3 regions of the Enterobacter sp. PL_is379 genome follow, and region 2 is predicted to be linked to each of the others. Evidence: predicted binding sites of a transcription regulator. Region 2 holds the regulator's gene; each other region holds the start of a gene.
What was found. The regulator PurR, encoded in region 2, represses purine synthesis genes. The targets are predictions, from matches to a motif close to CANGCAAACGTTTGCNTG.

Region 1 (6,369 bases), on a different contig from region 2:
GAAATCAGCACGCATGGCGTCAATAAGATCCACCATATCCTGAGGGATAGGCGCATGCCACTCCATCTGAATGCCGGTGATAGGATGGTAAAGACGCAGCATCGTCGCGTGCAGCGCCTGACGATCGAATTTACGCAATACGCTGATGAACTCATCCGATGCGCCTTTAGGCGGACGCGGACGGCCACCGTAGACCTGATCGCCCACCAGCGGATGGGTAATGTGGGCCATATGCACACGGATCTGGTGAGTACGCCCGGTTTCCAGACGCAGACGCAGGCGCGTATGAATACGGAAGTGTTCCATAATGCGATAGTGCGTCACCGCCGGTTTACCCATCGGATGCACCGACATATGGGTACGCTTGGTTGGGTGACGGCTGATAGGCTCCTCCACCGTTCCGCCAGAGGTCATATGCCCAATGGCTACCGCTTCATACTCACGGGTGATTTCGCGCAGCTGCAGCGACTCCACCAGACGTGTCTGAGCAGGAACGGTCTTCGCCACCACCATCAAACCCGTGGTGTCTTTATCCAGACGGTGCACGATGCCCGCGCGCGGGACATCCGCGATCGGTGGATAGTAATGGAGAAGTGCGTTAAGTACCGTACCGTCAGAGTTCCCCGCGCCCGGATGAACAACCAGGTCGCGCGGCTTGTTGATCACCAGAATGTCATCATCTTCATAGACGATGTCCAGTGGGATATCCTGCGGCTCGAAGCGGATTTCCTCTTCGATTTCAGCATTGATGGCGACAGCTTCCCCACCTAACACTTTCTCTTTTGGTTTGTCCCAGATCTTGCCGTTTACCAGCACGCGCTGGTCAAGGATCCATTCTTTTATGCGTGAACGCGAATAATCAGGGAACAATTCGGCCAAAGCCTGATCTAAGCGTTGACCGAGCTGATTTTCGGAGACTGTTGCGGTGAGTTCTACTCGTTGTGCCATAAACTGCTTCTTCGTTTAACGTTGGGTTTTACGGCTTTGCCGTTTAATATAGTGTGCTATTGTAGCTGGTCTTAATCGGGAGCAGGAACAGAGTTTCTCCCGGACAAACATTTGAGGAAAGTCAAAACGTCATGACGCGCATGAAATATCTGGTGGCAGCGGCCACGTTGAGCCTGGCTTTGGTGGGCTGCTCCGGTTCAAATGAACAGGTCCCTGACAATCCGCCGAATGAAATCTATGCGACTGCACAACAAAAGTTGCAGGACGGTAACTGGAAACAGGCGATAACGCAACTGGAAGCGTTGGATAATCGCTATCCATTTGGTCCGTATTCGCAGCAGGTACAGTTAGATCTCATCTACGCATACTATAAAAATGCCGATCTGCCGCTGGCTCAGGCAACCATCGATCGTTTCATGCGTCTGAACCCGACTCATCCTAACATCGACTACGTGATGTACATGCGCGGCCTCACCAACATGGCGCTGGACGACAGTGCGCTGCAGGGCTTCTTCGGCGTGGATCGTTCCGACCGTGACCCGCAGCATGCGCGTGATGCCTTCAATGACTTCTCCAAACTGGTGCGCGGCTATCCGAACAGTCAGTACGTGACCGACGCCACCAAGCGTCTGGTGTTCCTGAAAGATCGTCTGGCGAAATATGAATACTCCGTGGCGGAATACTATACCCGCCGTGGCGCATGGGTTGCCGTGGTTAACCGCGTAGAAGGTATGCTGCGAGATTATCCGGATACTCAGGCAACGCGCGACGGCCTGAAGCTGATGGAAAATGCTTACCGTCAGATGCAGATGACCGCTCAGGCTGAAAAAGTGGCGAAAATCATCGCCGCGAACAGCAGCAACACCTGATTTTGCCTCAATGCAAAACGGCAGCCCGAAGGCTGCCGTTTTTTTATTCGTTTCTGAGCGTCGCTGAAGCGCGTTAGCCTCAACACATCCTGTCAACTATGGCCCCAATTTATGCCTTCTACAAGGTAAATCTCACCTCTTCCTGCCCTGCCTCACAAAAAAGATTCCCTGACAAAAACCGACAAAATAACGTGATCTAAATCACACATTTTGACATTAGGTCGGGTATGCTGGAATCACCAAGACGGAAAGACAAGAGGTAAAATTTATGACAATGAACATTACCAGTAAACAAATGGAAATTACTCCGGCAATTCGCCAGCACGTCGCAGACCGTCTCGCCAAACTGGATAAATGGCAAACACATTTGATTAATCCACATATCATCCTGTCCAAGGAGCCGCAGGGTTTCATCGCTGACGCAACTATCAATACTCCAAACGGCCATCTGGTCGCCAGCGCAAAACACGAGGATATGTACACCGCTATTAACGATTTGATCAACAAGCTGGAACGGCAGCTCAATAAAGTGCAACACAAAGGTGAAGCCCGTCGCGCCACAACGTCGGTGAAAGACGCCAGCTTCGCGGAAGAAGTTGAAGAAGAGTAATCCTTTAAATTGAGTGTACCGCCAACGCGCCTTCGGGCGCGTTTTTTGTTTTTTATTGACAGGGTGAAAACAGTACGGGTACTTTAACGGTATCACTCACAGGATGACTTTATGAAACTTACGCCGTTCTTCTTCGCATTCTTTTTTACCTTCCCCTGAACGGGAGGCGTTTCGTCGTGTGATAAAGAATGCGAAGACGAACAACAAGGCCTCCCACACCGGGGGGCCTTTTTTATTGATAACGATAAAATGAGACAGGCAACACTATGACACCGGAAAACCCGTTACTGGATCTGCGCGTAAAAATCAGCGCGCTGGATGAGAAACTGCTGGCGCTGCTGGCCGAACGCCGTACTCTTGCCGTTGAAGTGGGCAAAGCCAAACTGGACTCCCATCGCCCGGTTCGTGATATCGACCGCGAGCGGGATCTGCTGGAGCGTCTGATCCAACTCGGTAAAGCGCATCATCTCGATGCCCACTACATCACCCGGTTGTTCCAGCTCATCATCGAAGACTCCGTTCTGACCCAGCAAGCGCTACTCCAGCAGCATCTCAATAAGACCAATCCGCACTCTGCGCGTATCGCTTTCCTCGGGCCAAAGGGCTCCTATTCTCACCTGGCCGCACGTCAGTATGCCGCACGCCATTTCGAAGAGTTTATTGAAAGCGGCTGCGCGAAGTTTGCCGACATTTTTAACCAGGTCGAGACCGGCCAGGCGGATTACGCCGTGGTGCCGATTGAAAACACCAGCTCCGGCGCCATCAACGATGTCTACGACTTGCTGCAGCACACCAGCCTGTCGCTGGTCGGCGAGCTGACGATCCCTATCGATCACTGCGTGCTGGTCTCCGGCTCAACGGACCTGAACACGATCGAAACGGTCTACAGCCACCCGCAGCCGTTTCAGCAGTGCAGCCAGTTCCTGAACCGCTATCCGAACTGGAAAATTGAGTACACCGAAAGCACCTCGGCGGCGATGGAAAAAGTCGCCCAGGCGAACTCTCCCACCGTCGCGGCGCTCGGCAGCGAAGCGGGCGGCGCGCTGTATGGTTTACAGGTGCTGGAACGCAACCTGGCAAACCAGACGCAAAACATTACCCGCTTCGTGGTGCTGGCCCGCAAGGCAATCAATGTGTCTGACCAGGTACCGGCCAAAACCACGCTGCTGATGGCCACCGGCCAACAGGCCGGTGCGCTGGTTGAAGCCCTGCTGGTACTGCGTAATCACAACCTGATCATGACCAGGCTGGAATCGCGCCCAATCCACGGTAACCCGTGGGAAGAGATGTTCTACCTCGATATCCAGGCCAACCTGGAATCTGCTTCCATGCAGAAAGCCCTGCGCGAGCTGGGCGAGATCACGCGTTCCATGAAGGTGCTGGGCTGCTATCCGAGCGAAAACGTCGTCCCGGTCGATCCGATCTAACGTTCGATAAAGCGGCTTTTCTTCATCCCTGCCACGCTCACCGGCAGGGTGAAGATAGCGCCGGAGAGAGGATATTTCGCCACCTCCTCCGCATCCATATTTTCCCGCGTGGTGGTAATAAACAGCGTTTTCATATCATCGCCGCCAAAGCAGACCATCGTCGGGCAACGTACCGGCATGCGGTATTCTTCCAGCAGCTCCCCTTGCGGTGAAAAACGCGCGATGCGCCAGCCGTCAAACAGCGCGCTCCAGTAGCAGCCTTCCACGTCCATCGCCGCGCCGTCCGGTATCCCCTCGCCCTCTTTAAACTGACGAAACACCTCTCGCTTACCCGGTTCGCCCTGCTCATCAAGCGGGGTACGGTAAATCACACCGTTTGGCGTGTCTGAGGTAAACATCCACTGCTTGTCCGGGCTAAACGCTAAGCCGTTATGCCCGTGGATATCGCACTGGATCACCTTCGGCGTCAGGTCGTTGTCGATGCGCATCAGCAGGGCGCCGTTGTAATCTCCCGGCCCCCAGAACGTGCCCGCATAGAACCGGCCCTGATGGTCGGTACCCCCATCGTTAAAACGCGCCAGCTGCGGGTTAGAGGGGTTGTCGCACACCTTGCGCTGCAGAAGGCCATGCTTATCGGCAAGCCAGATGCCATTGCGCATGGCGACGATAAACCCGCCGCGCTCGCGCAGCGCGAAACAGCCCACCTCCTCGTGGAAAGAAAGCACGGTGTGTTCCGCCGTCGGCAGATGGTAGCGGTGGATCTCCCCTTCAAGAATATCGGCCCAGTAGAGCGCGCGCTCTTCTACGCTCCACGTCGGGCATTCAGGCAAATGCCCGGTATAATTCAACAGCAGCTGCGGTTCGGCCATGACAGTTCCCCAAAATGAAAAAAGCCAGCAATGCTGGCTTTCAGTATATACATCATCGCATTACTGGCGACTGTCATTTGCCTGGCGCAACAGCGTCCGGCTCTCACTCTGGAAGCGCTGCGCGTAATCGCCAAACCAGTGCTCGACCTTGCGGAAGCTGTCGATAAACGCCTGCTTGTCTCCGTGCTCCAGCAGCGTAATGGCTTCCCCAAAGCGCTGATAGTAGCGCTTGATCAGCGCCAGGTTGTTCTCGGAGGACATAATAATGTCCGCGTACAGCTGCGGATCCTGCGCGAACAGGCGGCCGACCATCGCCAGCTCCAGACGATAGATCGGTGAAGAGAGTGCCAGCAGCTGTTCAAGCTGCACGTTCTCTTCCGCCAGATGCAGGCCGTAGGCAAACGTCGCAAAGTGGCGCAGCGCCTGAATGAACGCCATGTTCTGATCGTGCTCGACCGCGCTGATGCGGTGCAGTCGCGCACCCCATACCTGAATCTGCTCCAGGAACCACTGATAGGCTTCCGGCTGACGACCATCGCAGTAAACCACCACCTGCTTAGCCAGGCTGCCGCTGTCCGGGCCAAACATTGGGTGCAGACCCAGTACCGGGCCGGTATGTGCAGCCAGCATGGCCTGCAGCGGACCATTTTTGACAGAGGCCAGATCCACCAGGATGCAATCTTTCGGCAAAGGAGGCAGCTTTTCGATGATCTGCTCCGTCACGTGGATCGGCACGCTGACGATAACCATCCCGGCATCTTTCATGAGTTCCGGTGCCTGCGCCCAGTCCTCTTTTTCCAGAATGCGCACCTGATAGCCAGACAGCGTCAGCATTTTTTCAAACAGACGCCCCATCTGCCCTGCACCGCCGACAATCACCACCGGACGCAGGGACGGGCAGAGAGTTTTAAAACCCTTGTCGTTTTCGCTGGAATAGGACTCCCGCATCACGCGACGCAGAACATCTTCTATCAGGTCCGGCGAAACGCCCAGCGCCTGCGCCTCTTTGCGACGGGAGGCCAGCATGGAGGCCTCGCGCTCCGGGACGTAAATCGGCAGGCCGTATTTGCTTTTCACCTCACCCACTTCGGCAACCAGCGCCATGCGGCGCGCCAGCAGGTCCAGCAGCGCCTTATCCACTTCATCAATTTGATCGCGCAGTGCGGTCAATTCAGCAACCATAACTAACCTCTTAAGCCAGACGCGTCGCCAGCTGGCCGTTCAAATCTTTGTGGATCTCACGCAGCAGCGCATCGGTGGTCTCCCAGCTGATGCAGGCATCCGTCACGGAGACGCCGTGCTTCATGGCACTGCGCGGTTGTTCAGACGACTGATTGCCTTCATGGATATTGCTCTCAATCATCAGACCGATAATCGAACGGTTACCATCTTTGATCTGTGCGACCACAGATTCCGCAACCGCTGGCTGGCGACGGTAATCTTTATTCGAATTACCATGACTGCAATCTACCATCAGTGCCGGGCGCAGTCCCGCCTGCTCCATCTCTTTTTCACACTGGGCCACGTCCGCCGGGCTGTAGTTCGGGGCTTTCCCGCCGCGCAGGATCACATGGCCATCGGGGTTACCCTGCGTTTGCAGGAGGCATACCTGGCCCGCCTGGTTGATACCGACAAAACGGTGCGGC
Region 2 (6,369 bases):
TACGCCATTACGTCGGCGCACGTCGCGTAATGACGCCGAAAACCATTCGCTAACCCCTACCCTGCCACACCCGTGGCAGGGTAAGTTCCTCTTTTGCATACCCTTTCAATTTGCTATCCTGTCCCTGTTGTCTGTGTGGTTATTGGCAACGCAAAATACAATAAGGAGAGAAGCAATGTCGTTCGAATTACCTGCACTACCGTATGCAAAAGACGCCCTGGCACCGCATATTTCTGCGGAAACCCTGGAATATCATTACGGCAAGCATCACCAGACGTACGTCACTAACCTGAACAATCTGATCAAGGGCACCGATTTTGAAGGCAAAACGCTGGAAGAGATCGTCCGCAGCTCAGAGGGTGGCGTATTCAACAACGCGGCTCAGGTGTGGAACCACACCTTCTACTGGCACTGCCTGGCGCCAAACGCCGGCGGTGAACCTGTCGGTGAACTGGCTACCGCTATCAACGCCGCCTTTGGCAGCTTCGCGGATTTCAAAGCGAAATTTACCGATGCAGCCATCAAGAACTTCGGCTCGGGCTGGACGTGGCTGGTTAAAGAGGCGGATGGCAAACTGGCTATCGTGTCCACCTCTAACGCAGGCACCCCGCTGACCACCAGCGCTAAGCCGCTGATGACCGTGGACGTATGGGAACACGCTTACTACATTGATTACCGCAACGCGCGCCCGAACTACCTGGAGCACTTCTGGGCACTGGTTAACTGGGACTTTGTGACGAAGAACTTCGCCGCGTAAGAGACACGCAGAAGGGTTCGCCCTTCTGCGTTTTTGGTTTATTCCGCAGCGCAGGCTGCTTCAGGCTGTTTACGACCCGACATCATCACCAGCAGCAGGCCGAGCGCGGCAATAATCGCCCCCATCACCGGCACAAAGCTGTACCCCAGTCCCCCTGAAATCACGGCCCCACCGGCCGCCGCACCGAGCGCGTTGCCCAGGTTGAAGGCGCCGATGTTGACCGACGATGAGAGGCCCGGCGCTTCATGCGCAACACGCATCACGCGCATCTGCAGCGGCGGCACCACGGCAAAGGTGGCGGCTCCCCAGACGACCATCGCGATCGCGGCGCCAAACTCATTACGCGCCAGCCACGGAATGGCAATCATGATGACAATCAGCAGGGTTAAGAAGCCCTTCAGCGTGCCGCTTACGGAACGGTCGGCAAATTTCCCACCGAGATAGTTGCCGATCGAGAAGCCCACGCCTATCAGCACCAGCATCGCGGTCACAAAGAGAGGCGTTGCGTGGGTGATGTCATGCAATACCGGTGAAATATAGGTGTAGAGGGTAAACATCGCCCCTGCCCCCAGCACGGTGGTGAGCAGCGCGGAGAGCACCTGCGGGCGCACCAGCACCGACAGCTCTCTGCGCACGTCAGGACGTTCACCCGCGCTGCCTTTCGGCAGGGAGAAGAACAGCGCCACCATCGCGACCACGCCCAGCCCGGCCGTCGCCAGGAATGACATCCGCCAGCCGATCGCTTCCCCCAGCCAGGTTGCCGCAGGCACCCCGCCGATGTTGGCAATCGTTAGCCCCATAAACATGGTTGCTACGGCGCTGGCCTGCTTATGTTTTGGCACCACGCTGGCAGCCACGACCGATCCCAGCCCGAAGAACGCGCCGTGGTTAAGGCTGGTCAGAATACGCGACAGCATCAGCGTGGTGTAGTCCGGCGAAATGGCCGAAAGCACGTTGCCCAGGGTGAAAATCGCCATCAGGAAAATCAGCGCATTGCGGCGCGCGCGGTGCGAAAGGAGAAGCGTCATCAGCGGCGCCCCCACCATCACGCCGATAGCATAGGCGCTGATTAACATCCCTGCCGCAGGGATCGAGACGTCCACGCCGCGGGCGATGACGGGCAGTAACCCCATCGGGGAGAATTCAGTGGTGCCAATCCCAAAAGCGCCAATCGCCAGGGCCAGCAGGGGAAAATTGATTTTCATGCGTCAACTCCGGATGCCGTGTCATGTGGTGACACAGAACAAAGAAGCGGAAAGCATGACATCAATCACAAAAAATGAGAAGTTAACAAAATGGCAAAAGATTTTTGCCAGAGAAGTAACAATCGGGTCGATCGGGAGGGAGAAGGCTCTCCCTCCGCGTAAATCAGTGCAGCGCAGCCGTCAGACCGGCCGCGACAATCAGAGCCAGCACAATAACGGTGGTGAACAGCGAAAACTTCAGATCGGAACTCATCAATTTTTCTCCTTTTAATCCCCCCACGAAAAGTGAGCCTGCTCATTTTTGCATAATTTACGTCAAAAATCTTCCTGGATTTAGGCTGATAAACACTTTACCTCTTCCCCTTTTCATCAAGATAGGACAAAATTCCACGCTAAATTTATTAGCGTACCGGCCATTGACCCCCTCCTGACGTCCCGTGTCGTTTTCCCGGCGTGCCGCAATTCAAGATTGCGTGATAAGGGTGAGAGAAGGCAAACGTTTACCTTCAAGTTTTTCAGGAGTTTAGGATATGGTCTGGAGTGACATTTAATGGCAACAATTAAAGACGTAGCAAAACGCGCAAACGTTTCCACTACAACCGTATCACATGTAATTAACAAAACCCGCTTTGTGGCGGAAGAGACGCGCAACGCCGTCTGGGCAGCGATCAAAGAGCTGCACTATTCGCCAAGTGCGGTTGCGCGCAGCCTCAAGGTTAATCACACCAAGTCCATTGGATTGCTGGCCACCAGCAGTGAAGCGGCCTATTTTGCCGAGATCATTGAAGCGGTTGAGAAAAACTGCTTCCAGAAAGGTTATACCCTGATTCTGGGCAACGCGTGGAACAGCATTGAAAAACAGCGCGCCTATCTGTCGATGATGGCGCAAAAGCGCGTTGATGGCCTGCTGGTAATGTGTTCCGAGTACCCGGAATCCGTGCTGTCGATGCTCGAAGAGTATCGCCATATTCCTATGGTGGTCATGGACTGGGGTGAAGCGCGCGCGGATTTCACTGATTCCGTTATCGATAATGCCTTCGAAGGCGGCTATATGGCCGGTCGTTATCTGATCGAACGCGGTCACCGCGAGATTGGCGTGATCCCCGGTCCGCTGGAGCGCAACACCGGCGCGGGCCGTCTGGCCGGTTTTATGAAAGCGATGGAAGAAGCGCTGATCAACGTGCCGGAAAACTGGATTGTGCAGGGTGACTTTGAGCCGGAGTCGGGCTACCGCGCAATGCAGCAGATCGTCTCCCAGCCACACCGTCCGACCGCCGTTTTCTGCGGGGGTGACATCATGGCAATGGGCGCGCTCTGCGCTGCCGACGAACTGGGTCTGCGTGTACCGCAGGATATTTCCGTGATCGGGTATGACAACGTGCGTAACGCGCGTTTCTTCACGCCAGCGTTAACCACCATTCACCAGCCGAAAGATTCGCTGGGCGAAACGGCCTTCAATATGCTGATGGACAGGATCGTCAACAAACGTGAAGAGTCGCAGTCCATTGAAGTTCACCCGCGTCTTATCGAACGCCGTTCCGTTGCGGACGGTCCGTTCCGCGATTACCGTCGTTAATCGCTTTACGGGGCCAGCTACGCTGGCTCCCGTAACCATTCCCGGTTTAGCGTTTCGCTGTCTCCCAGATAATCCAGCAGCCAGGCCATCGCAGGCGAGACATCACTTTGCTGCCAGGTCAGGCAGCAGGCCGCATCCGGGAACGGATTCTCCAGCGTCAGCTCAACCCACTCTCCGGTATCGATGCGCGGACGCGCGAAATGAACGGGCACCATCGCGACGCACAGTCCGGCGCTGAGGCACGTCGCCGACGATTCCCAGTCAGGGGCCACCACCCGCCGCTGGTTGTCCAGAAGCCAGGTGATACGCTTGGGCAATGAACGGGAGGTATCCTCCAGCACCAGCGACGGCCAGTTGCGCAGCGTATCATCGCTGAGCGGCCCCTCCATCGCCGCCAGCGGATGATCGCTTGCCACCACGCACTTCCAGCTCAGCATCCCCATATCGCGAAAGGCGTAACGTCCCCCGACCGGGATCGCCTGCGTGGCCCCGATTGCCATCTCTGCCCTGCCGTCCGCCAGCGCATCCCAGACGCCGTTGAACACCTCCTGCGAGACCCGCAGCTCGACATCTGAAAAATGACGATAGAAATCGACGATCATCTGCCGGGTACGTTCCGGCTTAACGATGTTATCCACCGCGATGGAAAGATGCCCCCGCCAGCCGTTAGCGATCTGCTGACACTGTTCGCGGGTGATCTGCATTTTTTTGATAACAGAACGCCCTTCCTTCAAAAACCACGCCCCTGCGGGCGTTAATTCCACATCACGATGGCGCCGCTCAAACAGCGGAACCGCCAGCCACTCCTCCAGCTGACGCACCGTGTAGCTGATGGCCGAAGGGACGCGGTGCAGCTCCTGCGCTGCACCGCTAAAGCTGCCGTTACGCGCGACAGCATCGACCACTTCAAGAGAATAATCTGACCACATTTTCTGCCTGCAAAAAATTTGAATGCACCCGCCAAATATTAGCGTTTCACAAGCGGCTTTGCACTCCCTACACTCTGCGCCAACGTACACCTGCCTCCTCAGGAGAATAAGAGAATGCAACCCAGGAAAGGATTTTTAGTCTGGCTCGGCGGCTTAAGCGTGCTGGGCTTTTTGGCCACCGACATGTACCTGCCCGCGTTTGCCGCGATGCAGGAAGACCTGCAAACCCCTGCGGCGGCCATCAGCGCCAGCCTGAGCCTGTTCCTTGCCGGTTTTGCTTTCGCGCAGCTGCTGTGGGGACCGCTCTCGGATCGCTTTGGTCGTAAACCGGTACTGCTGCTGGGTCTGGCCATTTTTGCCGTGGGCTGCCTGGGGATGCTGTGGGTGCGCGATGCCACCTGGCTGCTGGTGCTGCGCTTTATTCAGGCCGTGGGCGTCTGTGCTGCGGCGGTGACCTGGCAGGCGCTGGTGACCGACTACTATCCGGCTAACCGCACAAACCGTATTTTCGCCACCATTATGCCGCTGGTGGGTCTTTCCCCTGCCCTGGCTCCGCTGCTGGGCAGCTGGATCCTCGCGCACTTTGACTGGCAGGCCATTTTTGCCACGCTGTTTGCCATCACGCTGGTGCTGATGCTGCCGGCGTTTGCCCTTAAGCCCGCGCATAAAAAAGAGGCGCATGCGGATGCGAAGCCGATTACCTTCACCTCCCTGCTGAGCGCCAAGGCGTATCGCGGGAATGTCCTGATTTATGCCGCCTGTTCGGCCAGCTTCTTCGCGTGGCTCACCGGTTCGCCGTTTATTCTGCACGATATGGGCTACAGCCCGGCGGCCATCGGTCTGAGCTATGTTCCGCAGACCATCGCGTTCCTGGTGGGCGGGTACGGCTGCCGCGCGGCGCTGCAAAAATGGGAAGGTCAGCAGATGCTGCCATGGCTGCTGGTGCTGTATGCGCTGAGCGTCATCGGTACCTGGGCCGTCGGGTTTATTCCGGGCGCGGGCCTGGCTGAAATTTTGATTCCCTTCTGCGTGATGGCCGTGGCGAACGGGGCGATTTACCCGATCGTGGTGGCACAGGCGTTGCGTCCGTTCCCGCAGGCGACAGGCCGCGCCGCCGCGCTGCAAAATACCCTGCAGCTGGGTCTGTGCTTCCTGGCAAGTCTGGTGGTCTCGGCGCTGATTGCGACGCCACTGTTAACCACCACCAGCGTGATGCTGGTCACCGTTGCGCTGGCGGTGATGGGCTATCGCATGCAGGCCTCCGCGCAGCGTGAGCAGGATAGCGGCGCTCAGGTGGAAACCTCGCATGCCTGATTGCGCCAGAAATCATGTTACATTTCAGTGATTAGGTTGCTAACAATTTTCTATTGAATCACCAAATTTTGAGGCCTATACTAAATTTGGTTCGATTAAATACGATAAATATTAAGTGTTAACGGGAGCCGGAGTGCTCCCGTTTTACCATGGAAGGCATTTCGGCAAGGGTTATCTCCCTTCCTCTGTTCTACGTCGGATATTAGCCTCGCGGTATTTACCGTGAGATTTCTCACAAACCAAAAAAAGCGTCTACGCTGTTTGAAGGTTCTGATCACATCAGGGTGATGGAGAAGCTATGAGTTCATCGTGTATAGAAGAAGTCAGCGTTCCGGACGATAACTGGTCCCGGATCGTCAGTGAACTGTTAGGTCGAGCAGGCATCACTATCAATGGATCATCGCCATCCGATCCTCAGGTTAAACATCCCGACTTTTTTAAACGCGTATTGCGGGAGGGATCGTTAGGCCTGGGAGAAAGTTATATGGACGGCTGGTGGGAGTGCGAACGTCTGGATACCTTTTTTGCCAGCGTGCTGCGTGCCGGTCTGGAAAACCAACTCCCGCGCAATCTGAAAGACACCCTGCG
Region 3 (6,369 bases), on a different contig from region 2:
GTCACCAAAGTATTTTTTGTCTTTCACCGACGGGCCCGCAAACGCGTAGTCTTTCCCCGCAGGCTGTTTCAGGAAGCCTTCACTCGCGGCGACTTCATCCTGGAATGCCGCATCCAGACGGCCTGCCGCCAGGTCAGAGTAGATCAGATCCTGGTTCTGGTAAGCCACCACGTCGACACCCTTCTCACGCCAGGTGGCATTGGCATAACCTTCCTGGGTCGATCCCTGAAGCACGCCAACATGCTTGCCTTTCAGCGAGTCGATGGTTGGCTTAATCGGGGAGCCTTTCGGCGCAATCAGGCGAGAATCCGCGGCGTAGAGCTTGTCAGAGAAGGCAATCTCCTGCTGGCGTTTTTCGGTGATGGAGAGAGAAGAGATAATGGCGTCGATTTTCTTGGCTTTCAGCGACGGGATTAACGCGTCAAAGTCGCTGCCCACCCATGTGCATTTCACCGCAATGCGCTTGCACATTTCATTTCCCAGATCGATATCAAACCCCACGAAATCGCCTTTCGCATCCTTGGAAGAGAATGGCGCGTAGGTTGCGTCTGTACCGATACGAACCGTCTGTGGAAGCGCTGCGTAGCTACCTGCTGCCGCACTTAACCCCACGAGCAAAGACAGAGCCAGAACCGTCTTCTTCATACATTTACCCTCAAGTACCGTGATTTTATTATGTATTGTGTTGTGTGTTGTGTTGCAGGCTTCATCTTGCAGGTCTTATGCCACATTGCCGTCTGGTCAAAACTTCGACGTTAAATATGTTAATAAAACGTTGCGATACTGCCTTAATGGTGAAAGATAGCAGGTCTGCCGAACGAACCGGAGAGAGAAAAAGGGAAAAAACGAATTAAATGTCGAGGATATGATCGCCGTTGCATAATTGCCCTGAAACAGGGCAACTTGTCTTTTCATGCACTCTGTTTGTGCACAGAATCAGGCCCCCTGCCAGCGGGTGAAGAGATCGTCAGGCAGGTCGATGTCAAACTGATCCAGCACGCGGTTAACGGTCTGATTAATCACGTCATCCAGCGAGGTCGGGCGATGATAAAATGCCGGTACCGGCGGCATGATGATGGCTCCCAGCTCCGCAGCCTGCGTCATTAAGCGCAGATGCCCGAGGTGCAGCGGCGTTTCCCGCACGCAGAGCACCAGAGGACGACGCTCCTTCAGCACCACATCCGCCGCGCGCGTTACCAGGGTGTCGGTATAGCTGTTCACAATGCCGGAGAGCGTTTTAATGGAACAGGGCAGGATAACCATGCCAGCCGTTTTAAACGAGCCTGAGGAGATGCTGGCGGCGATATCACGGGCATCGTGAACCACGTCCGCCAGTGCCTGAACATCGCGCAGGGAGAGATCGGTTTCCAGAGAGAGGGTCTGACGCGCCGCCTGGCTCATCACCAGATGGGTCTCGACTTCCGCCACGTTACGCAGAACCTGTAACAGACGTACGCCGTAAATCGCGCCGCTGGCGCCGCTGAGCCCAACAATGAGTCGTTTCATGATTTTCGCCCTTACTGATTTCAGGGCAGACTGTGCAGGATTTTGCGGGGAGTTGCAAGTGAGGACATTCGCCCTCACCTGCCGGAGCATCAACCTTCGTTGTGCATCTCTAAACTTTCGAGATCGTTCTGCATCTGGACGGCTTTCGCATCGTCGTTGCGCAGCGAATCAAGATAGTCGAGGTACTGCTGGTCAACGTCTTTGGTCACGTAAATACCGTTGAACACGGAGCATTCAAACTGCTGAATTTCCGGGTTCTCGGCACGCACCGCGTCGATGAGATCGTTCAGATCCTGGAAAATCAGGCCGTCGGCACCGATGATCTGGCGAATTTCATCCACTTCACGGCCGTGAGCGATCAGCTCGTTGGCGGTTGGCATATCGATGCCGTACACGTTCGGGAAGCGAATCTCCGGCGCAGCAGAGGCCAGATAGACTTTCTTCGCACCCGCTTCGCGCGCCATCTCGATAATCTGCTCAGAGGTGGTGCCGCGAACGATGGAGTCATCCACCAGCAGAACGTTCTTGTCGCGGAATTCCGCGCGGTTGGCGTTCAGCTTGCGGCGCACGGACTTACGACGCAGGTGCTGACCCGGCATGATAAAGGTGCGGCCAACGTAGCGGTTCTTCACGAAGCCCTGACGGTATGGCTTGTCCAGAATGCGGGCGATCTCCAGCGCGATATCGCAGGAGGTCTCCGGGATAGGAATCACCACGTCAATGTCGAGATCGTCCCACTCGCGGGCAATCTTCTCGCCCAGCTTGGTGCCCATGTTGACGCGCGCGCTGTAGACGGAAATCTTGTCGATGAAGGAATCCGGACGGGCAAAGTAAACGTATTCAAACAGGCACGGGTTGCTGACCGGGTTGTCGGCACACTGGCGGGTAAACAGCTGGCCCTTCTCGGTGATGTAGACCGCTTCGCCCGGCGCAACGTCGCGCAGGAATTCGAAGCCCAGGGTATCCAGCGCCACGCTCTCAGAGGCAACCATATATTCAGTACGGCCATCGCCGAGGTCGCGCTTACCGAGCACCAGCGGACGAATGCCGTTAGGATCGCGGAAGGCGACCATACCGTGACCGATGATCATCGCAACGCAGGCGTACGCGCCGCGGATCTGACGGTTTGTCGCGGCAATCGCGGCAAAAATGTTGTCTGCTTCCAGCGGATAGTGACGGAAGTTATCCAGCTCGCTGGCGAACACATTGAGCAGGATTTCAGAATCAGAGGTGGTGTTAATGTGGCGACGTTTCTCTTCGAACAGCTTTTTACGCAGCTCATGCGCGTTGGTCAGGTTGCCGTTATGAGCAAGGGTAATGCCATACGGTGAGTTGACGTAGAAAGGCTGTGCCTCAGAGGCGCTGGAACTGCCAGCAGTAGGATAACGAACGTGACCGATCCCCATATTACCTTGCAGACGCTGCATATGGCGGGCTTCAAACACATCGTTTACCAGGCCATTCGCCTTGCGTAAACGGAAGCAGTTGTTTGCATCAATGGTGATGATACCCGCAGCATCCTGCCCACGGTGCTGAAGCACCGTTAACGCGTCATAAATCGACTGGTTTACCGGCATGAAACCGGCGATACCGACAATACCGCACATTCGTCTTTTCCTCGTTAAGCCACATCTCAGGGTTTATGCCCTGGGCAAAAAACTCGACGAGCTTTGCAGATAGTCAAAGAACCATCTGATGATGAAGCTGAACTCTGGAATGAGCTGCGATTTTTGCCAGTCTTCGCTTTTGGAGAACCCGGTGAAGGTATCCAGGAAGAACAGGATCGCGGCCACAATCAGCACGCCTCGTAATGCCCCGAAACAGATCCCGAGCACCCTGTCCGTTCCTGACAGACCGGTTTTCTCGACCAGCTGACCTATCACGTAATTCACGATAGCGCCGACAATCAGCGTTGCGATAAACAGCACCGCGATAGCGATTCCATTTCGGACCAGTTCATCTTCAAAGCCCGTGAACCAGACAGACAGGTAAGTGTAGTAATGACTGGCAACAAAGAAAGCACAACCCCATGTCACCAGCGATAACGCTTCACGAACAAAGCCACGGATCAGGCTAACCAGACAGGAAAAACCAATCACCGCAATGATGGCGTAATCAATCCAGACCATATGTGTCCCACGATTTAACGCCCTGTCATCCAGTTCGGGGCGAATTCTAACAGAAAAAGAAAACGTTTGCGTAGGGATTTCCTTCCCGCGCGTAAATAAAAAAGGCGCTGAAAAAATGTTCAACGCCACGGTCCATTTGACGTCTCTGTGGACGTCTGCTCCCCCCTCACCCCAACCCTCTCCCTCAAGGGAGAGGGAGCAAACCATTCCGGGAATGGGTAAGATCTTATCAGTTCGCGCTGTAGCCCATCACCACACCGCTCAGGCCGGAGATCTGCTTCAGCTCACCGAGCGAACCTTTAAGCTTATCTTTGGACGCTTCTGGCCCCACGAGGATACGGGTAATTTTACCCTGCACCGGCGTGGAAGGTGAAGTGTAAACACGATATCCCGCACTGCGCAGTTTGCTCACGACCTCGTTGACCTTATCGGCGTTTTTCAGCGCACCAAGCTGCACCACGTAGGCTTTACCCGTTGGGGCAGCGGCATCCTGCTGCGCCGGTTTTGCTGGCGGAGGTGTCTCTGACGCCGCGGCTAGCTGTTCTGCGGCTTTATCCCGCTGCGGTTTCGGCTGCGGCTGCGGCTTCTCAACCGGCTTCGGTTTTTCAACCGGTTTAGGCTGCTCGACCGGCACCGGATCGATATCGCTGTTGCTCGCTGCCGCCAGGCGAGACGGATCGAGCGATGGTGCGGCGGCATCGCCTGCACGCACCTCTTCCGCCGCCCCTTCCGGCGGCTGAGCAGGCAGCGCCTGCGTCGCCGCAGGCAGCATATCCGGCTCATCGCGGTCACCCGGCTTCGGCACCAGCGGAATAGCGGCAAACTCATCCTGATAATGCTTTTTCTGCCCGTCGAGCAGACCCGGGAGAATAATCACCCCGAGCGCGACCAGCACAATGGTTCCTGTTAAACGGTTCTGAAACTTACTCGCCACCGGTTCTCCCCGCGTCCATCACTTCCATGACATGTGCCACCGTGTGGAATGACCCACACACCAGCACGGTATCTTCTGGTTTAGCATCCGCCATCGCGGCATGCCAGGCCTGAGCCACGCTACTGTAGATTGCGCCTTTGCCGAGATGTTCCATCAGTTGCTCAGCCGTCGCGCCGCGCGGCCCCTCCAGAGGAGCACAATACCAGCTATCGACCACACTCTCCATGCAGGCCAGCGTCCCGCCGATATCTTTATCATGAAGCATACCGATAACCGCCAGCACGCGCCCGGTTTTTGGTAACGAATTGAGACGTCCCGCGAGATACGCCGCCGCATGGGGGTTATGCGCCACGTCCAGAATCAGGCGCGGTGATTCGCTGACGATCTGGAAACGCCCGGGCAACAGCGCATTCTTAATGCCGTCGCGGATCGCCTGCTCGCTGACCGTGAGGCCACTGGCGCGCAGTGCCGCCAGCGCGGTTGCCGCGTTCGGCTGCGGTACCTGCGGCGGCGGCAGGTTGTCGAGCGCGCCCTGCGCGTCGCTAAAGCGCCAGCCGTTATCCTGGACCTCGTACTGCCAGTCAACGTCGCGGCGCAGCAGACGCGCGCCCTTCTCGTTCGCCACGTCAGCAATGGTATGCGGCATATCCGGCTCGCCAACCACCGCGGGCTTATTTGCGCGGAAAATACCGGCCTTCTCGCGGCCAATGCTTTCACGATCCGGTCCCAGCCAGTCGATATGGTCCAGCGCGATGCTGGTGACCACCGCCACGTCCGCATCCACCATATTGGTCGCATCAAGACGTCCGCCGAGGCCAACCTCAAGAATCACCACATCCAACTGCGCCTGTTTGAACAGCCACAGCGCCGACAGGGTGCCGTATTCAAAATAGGTTAATGAGATCTCACCTCGTGCGGCTTCAATTTCCGCGAACGACGCCGTATGCGCCGATTCCGGCAGTTCGCGGTTCTGCACACGAACGCGCTCGGTATAGCGGACCAGGTGTGGCGAGCTGTACACGCCAACTTTGTAACCCGCGGCCATCAGGACAGATTCCAGCGTGCGGCAGGTCGTGCCTTTACCGTTGGTCCCCGCGACGGTGAACACGAAAGGTGCCGGTTTGAGCACATCAAGACGCGCGGCGACCTGGCTTACGCGCTCAAGCCCCATATCGATGGTTTTACTGTGCAGGTTTTCCAGATAAGAAAGCCACGCGGCCAGGGGCGACGTGGCTTGGGGAATGCTTTTATTTTCCATAATGCCCGGTTGTCATTAACAGATTAGAAAGCAAAAGGGCAGCGCCAACCGGCCCTGCCCTTTTCAGTTATCAGGCCTCGGGTTCCTGATCCGGTACCACCACGCCTTCGCGCGGCTCATCCGGGTTCGGCGCTGGCAGATTCATCAGCTTCGCCAGGATGCTCGCCAGCTTCAGGCGCATTTCCGGACGGCGGACGATCATGTCGATGGCGCCTTTCTCGATGAGGAACTCACTGCGCTGGAAGCCCGGCGGCAGTTTTTCACGAACGGTCTGCTCGATAACGCGAGGACCGGCAAAGCCGATCAGGGCCTTAGGCTCAGCGATGTTCAGGTCGCCCAGCATTGCGAAGCTCGCGGAGACGCCGCCCATGGTTGGGTCGGTCAGCACGGAGATATACGGCAGACCGCGCTCCTGCATCTTCGCCAGCGCAGCAGAGGTTTTCGCCATCTGCATCAGTGACATCAGCGCTTCCTGCATACGCGCACCGCCGGAGGCAGAGAAGCAGATCAGCGGACAGTTGTCTTCCAGCGCCTGCTCAACG

Region 1: the regulator PurR is predicted to act here: its motif matches at 1,971-1,988, upstream of raiA (ribosome-associated translation inhibitor RaiA).
Region 3: the regulator PurR is predicted to act here: its motif matches at 3,691-3,708, upstream of cvpA (colicin V production protein).

The regions. Positions count from the first base shown of each region.
Region 1 is NZ_JBVPGT010000031.1:484,266-490,634, reverse strand. It holds gene rluD (23S rRNA pseudouridine(1911/1915/1917) synthase RluD) at 1-948, opposite strand, end outside; gene bamD (outer membrane protein assembly factor BamD) at 1,080-1,817, shown strand; gene raiA (ribosome-associated translation inhibitor RaiA) at 2,086-2,427, shown strand; Phe leader region at 2,538-2,663, shown strand; gene pheL (pheA operon leader peptide PheL) at 2,539-2,586, shown strand; gene pheA (bifunctional chorismate mutase/prephenate dehydratase) at 2,694-3,854, shown strand; gene AC0TOY_RS18820 (SMP-30/gluconolactonase/LRE family protein) at 3,851-4,723, opposite strand; gene tyrA (bifunctional chorismate mutase/prephenate dehydrogenase) at 4,784-5,905, opposite strand; gene aroF (3-deoxy-7-phosphoheptulonate synthase AroF) at 5,916-6,369, opposite strand, start outside.
Region 2 is NZ_JBVPGT010000028.1:86,315-92,683, forward strand. It holds gene AC0TOY_RS11175 (C40 family peptidase) at 1-53, shown strand, start outside; gene sodB (superoxide dismutase [Fe]) at 176-757, shown strand; gene AC0TOY_RS11185 (MFS transporter) at 796-1,962, opposite strand; gene cydH (cytochrome bd-I oxidase subunit CydH) at 2,126-2,215, opposite strand; gene purR (HTH-type transcriptional repressor PurR) at 2,513-3,538, shown strand; gene punR (DNA-binding transcriptional activator PunR) at 3,556-4,467, opposite strand; gene punC (purine nucleoside transporter PunC) at 4,582-5,781, shown strand; gene cfa (cyclopropane fatty acyl phospholipid synthase) at 6,080-6,369, shown strand, end outside.
Region 3 is NZ_JBVPGT010000029.1:74,164-80,532, forward strand. It holds gene argT (lysine/arginine/ornithine ABC transporter substrate-binding protein ArgT) at 1-645, opposite strand, end outside; gene AC0TOY_RS12880 (UbiX family flavin prenyltransferase) at 937-1,506, opposite strand; gene purF (amidophosphoribosyltransferase) at 1,596-3,113, opposite strand; gene cvpA (colicin V production protein) at 3,147-3,635, opposite strand; gene dedD (cell division protein DedD) at 3,865-4,569, opposite strand; gene folC (bifunctional tetrahydrofolate synthase/dihydrofolate synthase) at 4,559-5,827, opposite strand; gene accD (acetyl-CoA carboxylase, carboxyltransferase subunit beta) at 5,898-6,369, opposite strand, start outside.